One region of the Brotomerdimonas butyrica genome, then DNA from elsewhere that is predicted to be linked to it. Evidence: predicted binding sites of a transcription regulator. Region 1 holds the regulator's gene; each other region holds the start of a gene.
The links. Region 1 encodes Rex, which represses fermentation and respiration genes when NADH is low (regulators of the CRP and FNR family bind a similar motif). Its sites were predicted from a motif close to ATTGTTAANNNNTTAACAAT; they were not measured.
Positions count from the first base shown of each region.

Region 2: OCV59_RS02745 (butyryl-CoA:acetate CoA-transferase) is a predicted target of Rex. The motif match lies at 1,450-1,469, and genes of this name have one in related genera.
Region 3: OCV59_RS00265 (acyl-CoA dehydrogenase) is a predicted target of Rex. The motif match lies at 1,604-1,623, and genes of this name have one in related genera.
Region 4: OCV59_RS08730 (DUF3796 domain-containing protein) is a predicted target of Rex. The motif match lies at 1,739-1,758, and genes of this name have one in related genera.

Region 1 is NZ_JAOQJP010000014.1:45,991-49,145, forward strand. Features, by position in the region: gene OCV59_RS10260 (co-chaperone GroES) at 1-20, opposite strand, end outside; gene OCV59_RS10265 (DNA-3-methyladenine glycosylase family protein) at 274-1,158, opposite strand; gene OCV59_RS10270 (DUF362 domain-containing protein) at 1,345-1,515, shown strand; gene OCV59_RS10275 (redox-sensing transcriptional repressor Rex) at 1,611-2,252, opposite strand; gene acpP (acyl carrier protein) at 2,271-2,498, opposite strand; gene abc-f (ribosomal protection-like ABC-F family protein) at 2,642-3,155, opposite strand, start outside.
Region 2 is NZ_JAOQJP010000002.1:308,551-311,705, forward strand. Features, by position in the region: gene OCV59_RS02740 (helix-turn-helix domain-containing protein) at 1-1,197, shown strand, start outside; gene OCV59_RS02745 (butyryl-CoA:acetate CoA-transferase) at 1,537-2,892, shown strand; gene OCV59_RS02750 (putative manganese-dependent inorganic diphosphatase) at 2,981-3,155, opposite strand, start outside.
Region 3 is NZ_JAOQJP010000001.1:52,979-56,133, forward strand. Features, by position in the region: gene OCV59_RS00260 (fructose-1,6-bisphosphatase) at 1-1,456, shown strand, start outside; gene OCV59_RS00265 (acyl-CoA dehydrogenase) at 1,688-2,830, shown strand; gene etfB (electron transfer flavoprotein subunit beta) at 2,851-3,155, shown strand, end outside.
Region 4 is NZ_JAOQJP010000011.1:46,053-49,207, forward strand. Features, by position in the region: gene nudC (NAD(+) diphosphatase) at 1-834, shown strand, start outside; gene OCV59_RS08725 (helix-turn-helix transcriptional regulator) at 1,037-1,246, opposite strand; gene OCV59_RS08730 (DUF3796 domain-containing protein) at 1,248-1,658, opposite strand; gene scfB (thioether cross-link-forming SCIFF peptide maturase) at 1,913-3,155, opposite strand, start outside.

The DNA of each region.
Region 1 (3,155 bases):
CCCAAAGGTTTGATTCCAATACTCATTATGTCATCTCCTTTACATTTTTCTTATATAATTTGAAAAAGGATCTTTCCTTTTTATATGCACCTCTGTCTGAGCTTTATGCAAAGCTCACTCCGCGGCCGTCGCTGCATCTGTCATGCAGCAATTCTGCAATGCTGCCGACGCCCCGGCGATTGTTAGCACTCATTATTTCCGAGTGCTAACTATAATTTACAGCCATTTCCGCTATTTGTCAACCACCTTTTTTGATTTTCTTCGCTCAGCGGATCACAGATTTTTGTTGTGAGTTATGTAATAGAAAAGATACTGCTGGGCTATTCCTCCGTACTCTCCGAAATGTTCCGCCGCAAAGTCCGCCATAGCCTTCATATCGCCCTCATCCATGCCGTACAGCCTGTTCATGACCTTCCTGACCCAGACGTCTATCGGGAACCGGTCCATCTTTCCCAGCGAAAACAGAGCGATGCAGTTTGCCACCTTCGGTCCTACACCGGTGTACCTCCTGAGCTGATCGAAAGCCTCGTCCGAGCTCACCTCATCCGTTCCCAGCCTCTCCAGGCTCTCTATACCTTCCTCCGCTACCATTTTCGCCGTATCGATCAGATACTTCGCTCTGTATCCGAGCCGGCATGGAGCGAGATCATCCAGTGAAGCTCCCGCCAGCACTTCCGGGGACGGCAGATCATAGAATTCCTTTCCGGCGAGCGCCCCTGCTCTGCTGCCCAGCGTCTCAGCCAGCGAGTTTATGCATTTCTTTATACGAGGTATGTTGTTGTTCTGAGATATTATAAATGAGATCAGGGTCTCCCATTTGTCCTGATTGAGTATGCGTATGCCCGGCCCGTATTCGATGGCCTTTGCGATCACCTCGTCTTTGCATGAGAGCTGTTTCTTTATCTCCGAGTAATCTCTGTCAAGATCCAGATAATGATGCCATATGTTCCTGTAATCGTCTTCATCCGCGCCGTGTATCTTCAGCACTCCGGTGTCACTGTCATACTCCATGACCGCCACTCTGCCGTGAGCGGTCCCCGCATACATCCCGTCAGCTGTCTTTTCCCACCTGAAACACTGCCCGCAGTCAAAGATATTGTCGAGATCAAAATCTCTTACCCCCTCGGCGATCAGTACTCCGTTATCTTCTCTTGCCATTACACTGTCCCTTTCTCTTTCATATATATGATATCCATATCGATCCATCTGCAGGATCCCGCGGTCTTAAAGCTCTTTCCTGACCGCTTTTCCCTGTAAGTACGTAAACTTTAATCTTGAATTCCTCGTTAAGGTTTGTTATAATCAGTTTGTCATTTAGTGATAATTTTAAAGGAGGTACTTACAATGGCTTATGTAATCAAAGACTCATGCATCAGTTGCGGAGCTTGCATGGACGAATGTCCTACAAATGCTATCTCAGCCGGCGATTCTATGTATGTTATAGATGCTGACACTTGCATTGATTGCGGTGCTTGCGCAGGCGCATGTCCTGTGGATGCTCCAGTTGAAGAGTAGTTCAAAAAAACATATATCAATGTGATAATTAATAACCGTTTCATAATGAAACGGTTATTTAATTTACCAATATTCTTATGTAATACACCCTGAGCCTATTCCTGACTCTGATTTCTGTTCATATGGTATGCGAGAGAATGCAGGCTGTCGCTTATATGCATATTCTCGAGCGCCACATGATTAGGTGTTTCTATGTCTATCGGTGCAAAATTCCAGAGACCCCTCACCCCTGCGAAGCACAGCTTGTCTGCAACTTCCTGGGCGGCGTCCTTGGTAGTACATATGATACCTATATCTATATCGTTTTCCTCAACAAATTCAACGATATTGTCATAGTCCATGACCTCTATATCGTTGATCTTCATTCCAATAAGCCGCGGATTTATCTCGAAGATACCGCAGACGATGAATCCGGTCTTGTAGTAGTACGTGTGGTTTGCCAGCGCCTGCCCCAGATTGCCCGCACCGACGATCACCATCTTGTACTGCTTATCCAGGCCCAGTATCGCGCTTATCTCATCGTAAAGGCCGTCCACACTGTAACCGTATCCCTGCTGGCCGAATCCTCCGAAATTGTTGAGATCCTGCCTTATCTGCGACGCAGTGTACCCGGTCAGATTACTGAACTCGCTGGATGATATCTTGTCTATGCCCTTCTTCTGAAGTTCGCGCAGATATCTCCTGTAACGCGGCAGCCTCTTGATCACAGCATTGGAAATCTTAGCTTGCCTTTTCATCTCAAAACCTTTTGTTTTTTATGCTCTTGATTCCACGTAGTTTACGATGTCGCTTACTGTCTGGAATTTCTCAGCGTCTTCGTCAGGAACTTCGATGTCGAATTCGTCTTCGATAGCCATGATGATCTCTACTGCATCCAGTGAATCAGCTTCGAGATCCTTCATGAGATGTGTTTCCATCTTCACGTCTTCTTCATCAACACCTAACTGCTCTGCTATTATTCCCTTGATCTTGTCTAATGTCATGATATATACCTCCATAATCAAAATATCATTTTTCGTTACTATATTATGCCGCTGAAAATATATGCGGCAACTCCCAATCATTATAGAGTATGCACTCTTTTATTGCAATAGTTTTGATAAAAAAATCAGATGCCCGGCGCGCGTCACTCCTGCAGCTGGAGCCAGCTCTCATATTTTTCATCGAGATCGTCTTTCTTCTCTGTCAGCGCCTTGCTGATCTCCGCAAGCTTTACGTGATCCTTTGCCACATCTTCCCTGCACAGCTCTTCTTCAAGCTCTTTTATGGAATCCTCAAGCTCCTGTATCTCTTTTTCGAGCTTCTCTCTGTGCCGCTTCAGCCTGCGCTCCTCGGCCTCTTTTTCCTTCTGGATGCGCCTGCGTTCTGCAGAAGACAGCTCCGGCTCACCGCCGCCTGCCGCCTTTGCATCAGATACAGCACCCTCTGCAGCATCCCCGTTTCCCGGTGCGTCTGCGCGTTTTCCCGCAGACAGCTCCTCCAGGTACTTCTTGCCGGATCTGATCTGCTGCTGTTTCTTTTCGACGTAGTAATCATATGTTCCCAGGTAGTTGTCTATGCCCTCGGACGTCAGCTCGATTATCCTCGTCGGTATCCTGTTAAGGAAATATCTGTCGTGGGATACTATGATACATGTTCCC
Region 2 (3,155 bases), on a different contig from region 1:
TTTGCAGATATCGTAGAAACGGTTCTCGACAGACTGCACAAGGACTACAATACCGCTGTAGACAAAATGAAAAAGCTGCAGGAGGATATGCTCAAAAGCTTCCTCAACGGCTCCGACATAGCCGCTGCAACGCAGATAATCCACCGGGCGCTCGGCTGCAGGATCGTGATATCAGACAGCAGCGGCAATATTATCAGCGGCTCCGGCAGGACCGCGGAAATGACTGCGCTGCAGCTCAAGTCGAACGGGCATCTTTACGGATGGCTTTTCCTCGACGGCATGAAGACGCAGAAAAGCCTTGATCTGCTGGCGAGCACGCTTTCCCCGCTGCTTTCTCTCTGGTTCTACCGCGAGGAGATCATCGCGACCACGCAGAGCATGGCAAAGGAGGATCTTATCTGGCGACTCGCGAACGGCGGAGACCCCGGTTCAGAAAAAATCATGCGCTCCGCAAAGCTTATGGATCTGCACCTCGGCCGCACGTACGCGTGCATCGTCGGCCGCGTGCGGCTCGGCGCGAACAGCTCGGACGACTGGCAGAAAAACTGGATCGACTCCAACATGAACACAGTGCGCAGCATCTTTGCCGAAACTGCACGTTCACTCGACCGTGAGGTGATGGTGACACACCACAACAATGCGATCATCATTTACTTCGAGGTCTCACCGGCCTCCGGCAAGACGCAGATCGCACATTTTCTCGACCTTATCGAGGAAAGGTTACGTTCGACATCGAAAAGACTTCTTTTTTCGTGGGGCATCAGCGAGATCCGTGACGGGGCTACGGATTTCAGGAATTACTATCTTCATGCAAAGCTCGCGGAGGAGCTGTGTGCGAACGACAACAGGCTGGGCCGCCGGTACTACTACGAAAACACGCTCATATACAACATGATGTCGCTGCTTTCCTCCGATGAGGAAGTGATGAGCAACGCATACAGGATAATCTCTCCACTGGTAGAATACGACAAGAAACACGGTTCCCAGCTCATCGATACACTGCGCACATACCTGATATGCAAGAATATATCCGAAGTTGCCAGGAGGCTGGGCAGACACAGGCAGACGCTGCTGTACCAGCTGCAGAGGATCGAGGATCTGACCGGACTTTCGCTGAAAAACAGCGATGAACTCTTTCTGCTCGAATGCTGCATGCGCCTGCAGGTCGGCTTCACAGCCGTCGGCTCGGACGCCTGAGATGCCGGATGCATTCGGCAGACTCAAGTACGGCGGGCAGATGCGAAGCGCCGTTGATCCGGTACATTCATGCGCGGGATGTGCTGTTCGATACGTCACGACGCTGTGACCGGAACCCCGGCATGCCGCACCCTGCGACTTTGCATGAAACGCTCGGAACCCCCGGCATGCCGCGCTCTGCGCCTTTGCATGAAACGCTGGGAAGCGATTTTGTTATTTAAATACTTTATCACGCTTCCATGATATGGTATACTTGTGAATAAAGTATCAATTTTAAGAATTGACCTGAATTCGAGAATCAATATTAAAACATTTTAGTAGAAATGGGGAAATTTTAACATGGAGAATTTAAGAAAAGAATATGAGAGCAAGCTCATAACTGCAGAAAACGCAGTGAAACTCGTCAAGTCAGGCGACTGGGTGGACTTCGGATGGGGTGTCGGCATCCCTTACGATCTCGACGCTGCGCTGGCTGCAAGGATAAAGGCTGAGGATCTTTACGACCTCAAGTTCAGAGGCGGTATCGCGCTGAGAGTCCCTGAGATCTTCAAGATCGAAGACGCTCCGAAGCACCTCTGCTGGAACAGCTGGCACATGACAGGTATCGAGAGAAAGGCTGTTGGCCAGGGCATCGCGTACTATGCGCCGATCAGATACTCCGAGCTGCCTAGATACTACAGAGACCTTCCTGATCCGGTAGATATCGCGATGTTCAGAGTCGCTCCGATGGATTCCGACGGATATTTCAACTTCGGACCGAGCGCTTCACACATGGCTGATATGTGCAGCAGAGCAAAGTGCATCGTCGTGGAAGTGAACGAAAACATGCCGGTCGCACTCGGAAGCAAGGTGGGAGGAGAAAAGATCCACATCTCAGAGATCGACCACATCGTGGAGAGTACGAACACTCCTATGGAAGAGCTCGGCGCAGGCCCTACGAATGAGATCGATGAAAAGGTCGCACAGTTCATCGTTGAGGAGATCCCTAACGGCGCATGCCTGCAGCTGGGTATCGGCGGCATGCCTAACGCAGTAGGCTCACTGATCGCACAGTCAGACCTCAAGGATCTGGGAGTGCATACGGAAATGTACGTTGACGCTTTCGTCGACATCGCTATGGCCGGAAAGATCAACGGTTCATGCAAGACTATCGACAAGGGCAGACAGGCATACGCTTTCGGAGCAGGAACGAAAAAGCTTTACGATTACATCAACAACAACCCTGAATGCCTGAGCGCACCTGTAGACTACACGAATGACATCAGAGTAGTCGGTGCTATCGACAACTTCATGTCCATAAACAATGCGGTAGACATCGACCTGTTCGGTCAGGTAAATGCCGAGTCCGCAGGGATCAAGCACATCAGCGGAGCAGGCGGTCAGCTCGACTTCGTGCTCGGCGCATATCTTTCCAAGGGCGGAAAGAGCTTCATCTGCTGCTCGTCGACTTTCAAGGACAAGCAGGGCAACGTGAAGTCAAGGATCAAGCCGACGCTCACAGAAGGCTCGATCGTTACGGACACAAGAACTAACACACATTACGTGGTCACAGAATACGGCAAAGTAATCCTCAAGGGACTGACTACATGGGAAAGAGCTGAAGCGCTCATCTCGATCGCTCACCCTGATTTCAGAGAAGAGCTCATCAAAGACGCTGAAAAGATGGGTATCTGGAGACAGAGCAACAAGCGCTAGTCCGGCCGGAAAATCTACAAATCGACAAATTAAAAACGCACCGCACTGACATGTATGTACAGTTTGGTGCGTTTTTTATAATACGATGCTACTGCTCCAGTTCCTGAAGCGCCTCCACGAAAGTAGGCAGGAACTGCTTTTTCCTCGACACGATGCCCCTGAGCACGATCTTTTCATGATCTTCCGGCACATTGAAAGCATCCCTTGCAGTCTCTTCCGCCATTTCTCCGTGGCACAGCAGCTCGGTGCTCGCCTCGACGATG
Region 3 (3,155 bases), on a different contig from region 1:
GATCGTCGACTGCGGCATAGCTGAGGACTTTATAATAGCATTCACAGATGTCATTAGCTCCCTTGCGGTGGACAGGCTGCATATCATCGGAGATATATGGGACAGAGGTTCGCATCCGGACGCGATAATGGATTTCCTGATGGAGTATCACGATGTGGATTTTCAGTGGGGAAATCACGATATCGTATGGATGGGCGCAGCTACAGGAAACTGGGCGTGCATGACAAATGTTCTCAGGATGAATATCAGTTACAATAATTTCGACATGCTTGAAATCGGCTACGGCATCAACCTGAGACCGCTGGCGTCGATGGCTCAGAAGATATACGGAGATGATCCGTGTGAATTCTTCATGCCGAAGAAGCTCGAGGAGAACAAGTTCGACCCGATAGACGATCTGCTCGCTGCGAAGATGAACAAGGCGATCTCCATCTGCCAGTTCAAGGTGGAGGGGCAGAGGATAATGGCACATCCGGAATACGGCCTGGAAAACCGTCTGCTGCTCGATAAGATCGATTATGAAAAGGGCACTGTCCAGCTCAGAGACGGGGTTTTCCCTCTCAGAGACACGAACTTCCCTACTATAGATCCGGATGATCCGTACAGGCTTACAGAAGACGAGGTCAATGTGCTCAACGCGCTCGAGGCGTCTTTTGTCCAGAGTGAAAAGCTGCAGGCTCACATAAAGTTCATGTACAGCCACGGTGCGCTTTACACTATAGTGAACGGAAACCTGATGTTCCACGGCTGCATACCTATGGATGAAGACGGTAATTTTGAAAACTGTACTGTAAACGGCGTGACGGCATCCGGCAAAGCGTATATGGACTTCCTGGATTCGGAGCTCAGAAAGGCTTATTTCAGTCCTGACGAGTCCGGAGAGACAGGCAGGTCCGGAGATCTTATGTGGTATCTGTGGCTCGGCAAGAAGTCGCCGCTTTTCGGTAAAGATCAGATGACGACTTTTGAAAGATGCTTCGTCGCAGACAAGAAGACGCATAAAGAGCATACGGTGCCGTATTACAAACTCATAAACAGAAAAGACATATGTGAAAAGATTCTCATGGAATTCGGTCTCGACCCGAAGAATTCGATAATACTCAACGGACATGTACCTGTTAAGATCAAAGATGGTGAAAGTCCTGTCAAAGGCGGAGGCAAACTGATAGTCATCGACGGCGGTATGTCAAAAGCTTATCAGAAACAGACCGGTATAGCAGGGTATACTTTCATATTCAATTCGAGATTCATGGCGCTCGCGGAGCACAAGCCGTACAGTCCTCTTCAGCCGGATGGTACACAGGAGTTCCATTCGCCTGTTATCAGAACTGTCAAGACCCTTGAAAAGAGAATGCTCGTAAAGGATACGGACCTCGGCAAGGAGCTCCAGCAGGAGGTAGACGAGCTCAAAGAGCTTGTAAAGGCCTACAGGACGGGACGTCTGAAAGAGAAGTAAAATAAATAGAATTGTGTGGCATTAATCATAAACTTGTCATAAATGCCGTACAAATACAGGCAAAATTTATAATTGAAATAAATATGAATAATTTGCTTAAAAACAACTTGAAATACCCACTAAAAAATGTTTTAATGGGTAATGTAGATTGTTACAAACATAACGACTTGCTGTGATAAACACAGCAAGGATATGATTAAAAACGTTATTAGTAATTAAGGAGGCATGTACATGAACTTTCAACTAACGAAGGAGCAAGAATTCGTAAGAAAAATGGTAAGAGAGTTTGCCGTAACAGAGGTTGAACCTTTAGCTGCGGATATCGACAAGGAACACAGATTCCCTGTTGAGACTGTAGAAAAAATGGCAAAATACGGTCTTTTAGGCGTACCATTCCCAACAGAAGTTGGCGGAGCAGGCGGAGATCACATCTCATATGCGATCACTGTTGAAGAGCTTTCAAGAGTATGCGCATCAACTGGCGTTATCTGCTCAGCTCACACTTCACTCTGCTGCTGGCCTATCTTCAAGTATGGTAAACCAGAGCAGAAGGCAAAGTATCTCCCGGATCTTCTTTCAGGAAAGAAACTCGGAGCATTTGGTTTAACTGAGCCAAACGCAGGAACTGACGCATCAGGTCAGCAGACAAGAGCAGAAGACATGGGCGACTACTGGCTTCTCAACGGAGCTAAGGTGTTCATTACAAACGGCGGATATGCAGAAGTATTCGTAGTTATGGCAATGACTGATAAATCAAAGGGAAATCACGGAATCAGCGCATTCATCGTTGAGAAGGGTGACGAAGGTTTCTCAATCGGTAAGACAGAAGACAAGATGGGTATCTGCGCATCTTCAACTACTGAGCTTATCTTCCAGAACTGCAAGATTCCTAAGGACAGACTTCTTGGCCAGTTAGGAAAAGGCTTCAAAGTTGCAATGTCAACACTGGACGGCGGACGTATCGGTATCGCTTCACAGGCTCTTGGTATCGCACAGGGAGCTCTTGATGTAACTGTTGAATACATGAAGGCAAGAAAGCAGTTCGGCAAGAAATTATCACAGATGCAGGCACTTCAGTTCACAGTAGCTGAGCTGGCAACTGAAATCGAAGCTGCAAGACTTCTCGTATACAAAGCTGCAGACATGAAGGACAAAGGCCTTGCTTATGGTCCTAACGCTGCAATGGCTAAGTTATTTGCTGCAGAAACTGCAATGCACGTAACTACTAAGTGCGTACAGCTGCACGGCGGATACGGATATACTAAGGATTATCCGGTAGAAAGAATGATGAGAGACGCTAAGATCACTGAGATCTATGAAGGTACTTCAGAAGTTCAGAAGATGGTTATCGCCGCATCAGTTCTGGGTAAATAATATATTAGGAGGGAAAAAACATGGCTTTTAAAGTATTAGTATGCGCAAAACAAGTTCCTGATACAAATGAAATCAGAATCAACCCTGAAACAGGAACATTGATCAGAGATGGTGTACCTAGTATCCTCAATCCGGATGACGCCAATGCTCTGGAAGAAGCGTTAAAGATTAAAGATAAATTTGATGATGTTCACGTTACAGTAATCACCATGGGACCTCCGCAGGCTGAAGCTATGCTGTTCGAATGCATCGCTATGGGCGCAGACGAAGGTATCCTCGTAAGTGACAGAGCTGTAGGTGGTTCAGATACATGGGCTACTTCAAA
Region 4 (3,155 bases), on a different contig from region 1:
GACAATTCATTTGCAAAGGCAAACATGGCTCGAGTCGGATCTGATTCTGTATTTTTTACATTCAGAGGAGGAAAAGTCCTCGTGTGCAATGAGAATGGCAGACTGAGCCTGCCGGTGATAGGGCAGCTGCAGGGCGAAGCCAGCGAGATTGCTGATCAGGCAGTTTATGCTTTCTCAGTCGATGAGTCACCGATGTTCCTGATTCCGGGAAAAGCTATGGCAGACAGGATCCCGGAAGGAAGTCCCGAGGGAATGGAATACGTCGATATACGTGAACTGTATGACAGGCATGAGAGATGGCCGGCGCTTGCAGCAGTTACTGCCAGACATCTGGATCACTGGTATGGAGAACACCGGTACTGCGGCTGCTGCGGAAGTGTTATGGAGCATTCCGATAAGGAACGTGCGATGATATGCCCTGAATGCCGGAATATCCAGTATCCGCGTATTTCCCCGGTGATAATGGCTGCTATAACAGACGGAGACAGACTGCTCGTCACGAGATATGCAGGAAGACCGTATAAAGGACTGGCGCTGATCGCGGGCTTTGTGGAGATAGGCGAATCGGTCGAAGGTGCTCTGCAGCGTGAAGTGATGGAGGAAGTCGGGTTGAAGGTGAAAGATCTGAAATATTTCGGCAGTCAGCCGTGGGGATTTTCTGATTCACTGATCACGGGATTCTTCGCATCGCTCGATGGCAGTGATGTTGTCACAGTTGATCGCAGCGAGCTTTCAGAAGCAGTATGGATGCATAGAGATGAGATCCCGCAGATGAAAAACGATATGAGCATCACGGCAGTGATGATAGAAGCGTTCAGGAAGGGTGAGATATAGGTCTGTAAGAACTTTGATCCATATAGGTCAAATTTCAGACTGGATTTAGGTTGCAGTGTGACATGTATTCAGCTGTCGACAGCGCTGGTGGTGATCATTGCAGTGCTTTAGTTTAAAAATGATGGGCGCCGCTATAAAGATTTATGATCATTATAGCGGCGCCCTGTTTTCGTGGATTATCGCTGATATACTTGGAGACGTTTTACTTTTCTTCATCTACAAATTCAAACAAGTCCTCAACGGTCACATGGAATACTTTCGCAATAGACATAGCCAATTTAAGGGAGGGATTATATCTGCCGTTTTCAAGATGAACGATCGTTTCTCGTCTTGTACCGACAAGCTCCGCAAGTTCGCTCTGCTTATAACCTGCCTGCTCACGATATTCTTTGATTTTAGTTACGAGCACTATTTTAAACCCCCTTTATATCCATATAGCAGAATAGGATAGTTCTTATAATTGACATCAGTACCAGTGTGCCGACCAGCATATATCCGATCACTTCCGGGGATACTGTAAATCTTAAAATAGCGGACAGAAATCCGATACAGACGATTAATACCGTTACGATCTTGTAGCAGATCGAATCGCAACGTTTTAGATTTGCAGCCGCCATTTCATCTGTGATCTCTTTCTTGTATTTTTTTTCACGTATAGCCAGGAAACAGAAAAAACAAAAAGCAAATATTGCAACGCAGTTTTGTATAGAGGAAAAATAATTTTCCCAGCTGTTTCTGGCCCAGCACCAGTAATATGCTGCAATACAAATTGTCAGCACGATACGTGCACCAACAAGCTCTCTTAATGTTACCTTTTTATTCATGATTCTCTCCTTGATGTTACATATTTCGCACTTGCGATGTTATAAATATATCACTTGAATATGAGAAGGTCAACACTAAAAGTGATATATTTATAACATTTTTTTCTGAAATCGTGTTGAGGATATCTAACAGGGGTATTATTATTTCAAAAATCATATCAGGCATTGCGGCTGGAAAAATAAAAAACGGCAGTATTCCTGCTGTCAAATCAGGAGATACTGCCGTTTTCGATTCTTTGAGATTTTTTAAATTCCTACAGATCTTCGCACATCTCTGCGACTTTGAGCATGATGGCACATTCGATCCTCTTTTTATGGAGCTGGCACCCCATGTCATACACGCCTGTTATCGAACCCGTCGTGTGATATGCGTTAGCAGCGCAGCCGCCGCTGCAGTAGAGTTTGGCGAAGCAGTCGGCGCATTCGCTGTGCGAATATACATTGCAGCCTTTGAATTCATCGCATACCGATGCGTTCGTGATGCCGTCGTAGATATTTCCGAGCAGAAACTTCTCGTCTCCGACGAACTGATGACATGGATACAGGTCGCCTGCCGGAGTAACAGCGACGTATTCAGTGCCGACGCCGCAGCCGGAGATACGCTTGACGATGCACGGCCCGCCTGTCAGATCTATCATATAGTGATAGAATGTAAAATCGCGGCCTTTGCCTTCACGTTTGCGATCGAGCATCTCACATGCCAGTCGCTCATACTCGGAAAGCAGCTTAGGTATATCGGATTCCTGAAGCGCATAAGGCGCATCTGCAGGCGCAACTACAGGCTCGATGGACAGCTCCTTGAAGCCGAGATCAGCCATGTGCAGTATATCGTCTGCAAAATCCGTATTATAGTGAGTGTACGTGCCGCGCACGTAGTAGTTCTGCTGGTTTCTTGAGTCAGCGAGCTTCTTGAAAGCAGGCAGGATCATATCGTACGTGCCCTCGTTTCCGTGAGTCCTTCTGACCTTGTCGTTTATATTTTTCCTGCCGTCCAGACTTATCACGACATTGCTCATTTCTCTGTTGGCGAATTCGATCACCTCGTCGTCGAGGAGCATACCGTTGGTCGTAAGCGTAAAGCGGAAATTCTTGTCGTGTATCTTTTCCTGAGAACGGCCATATGCAACGAGCTGCTTGACGACGTCGAAGTTGAGCAGCGGTTCGCCGCCGAAGAAATCGACTTCGAGATTGCGTCGCGTGCCTGAGTTTTCGATCAGCCAGTCAAGTGCGCGCTTACCGACTTCGTAGCTCATGATAGCCTGCTCGCCGTGATATTCACCTTTGCCTGCAAAGCAGTATTCACATGTCATATTGCACGCGTGTGCAACATGGAGACAGATCGCCTTGACTACGGACTGACGTTCCTTGAACAGGCCGGCCTGTCCGGAGAACAGGTCTTTTGTAAAGAGCTGGTGGTCTTTTTTCAGCGTCTCTATATCGTCGAGGATCTCCTGTACGTCAGCCTCTGATATGTCGTAGCGCTGACTGATCGTCGAG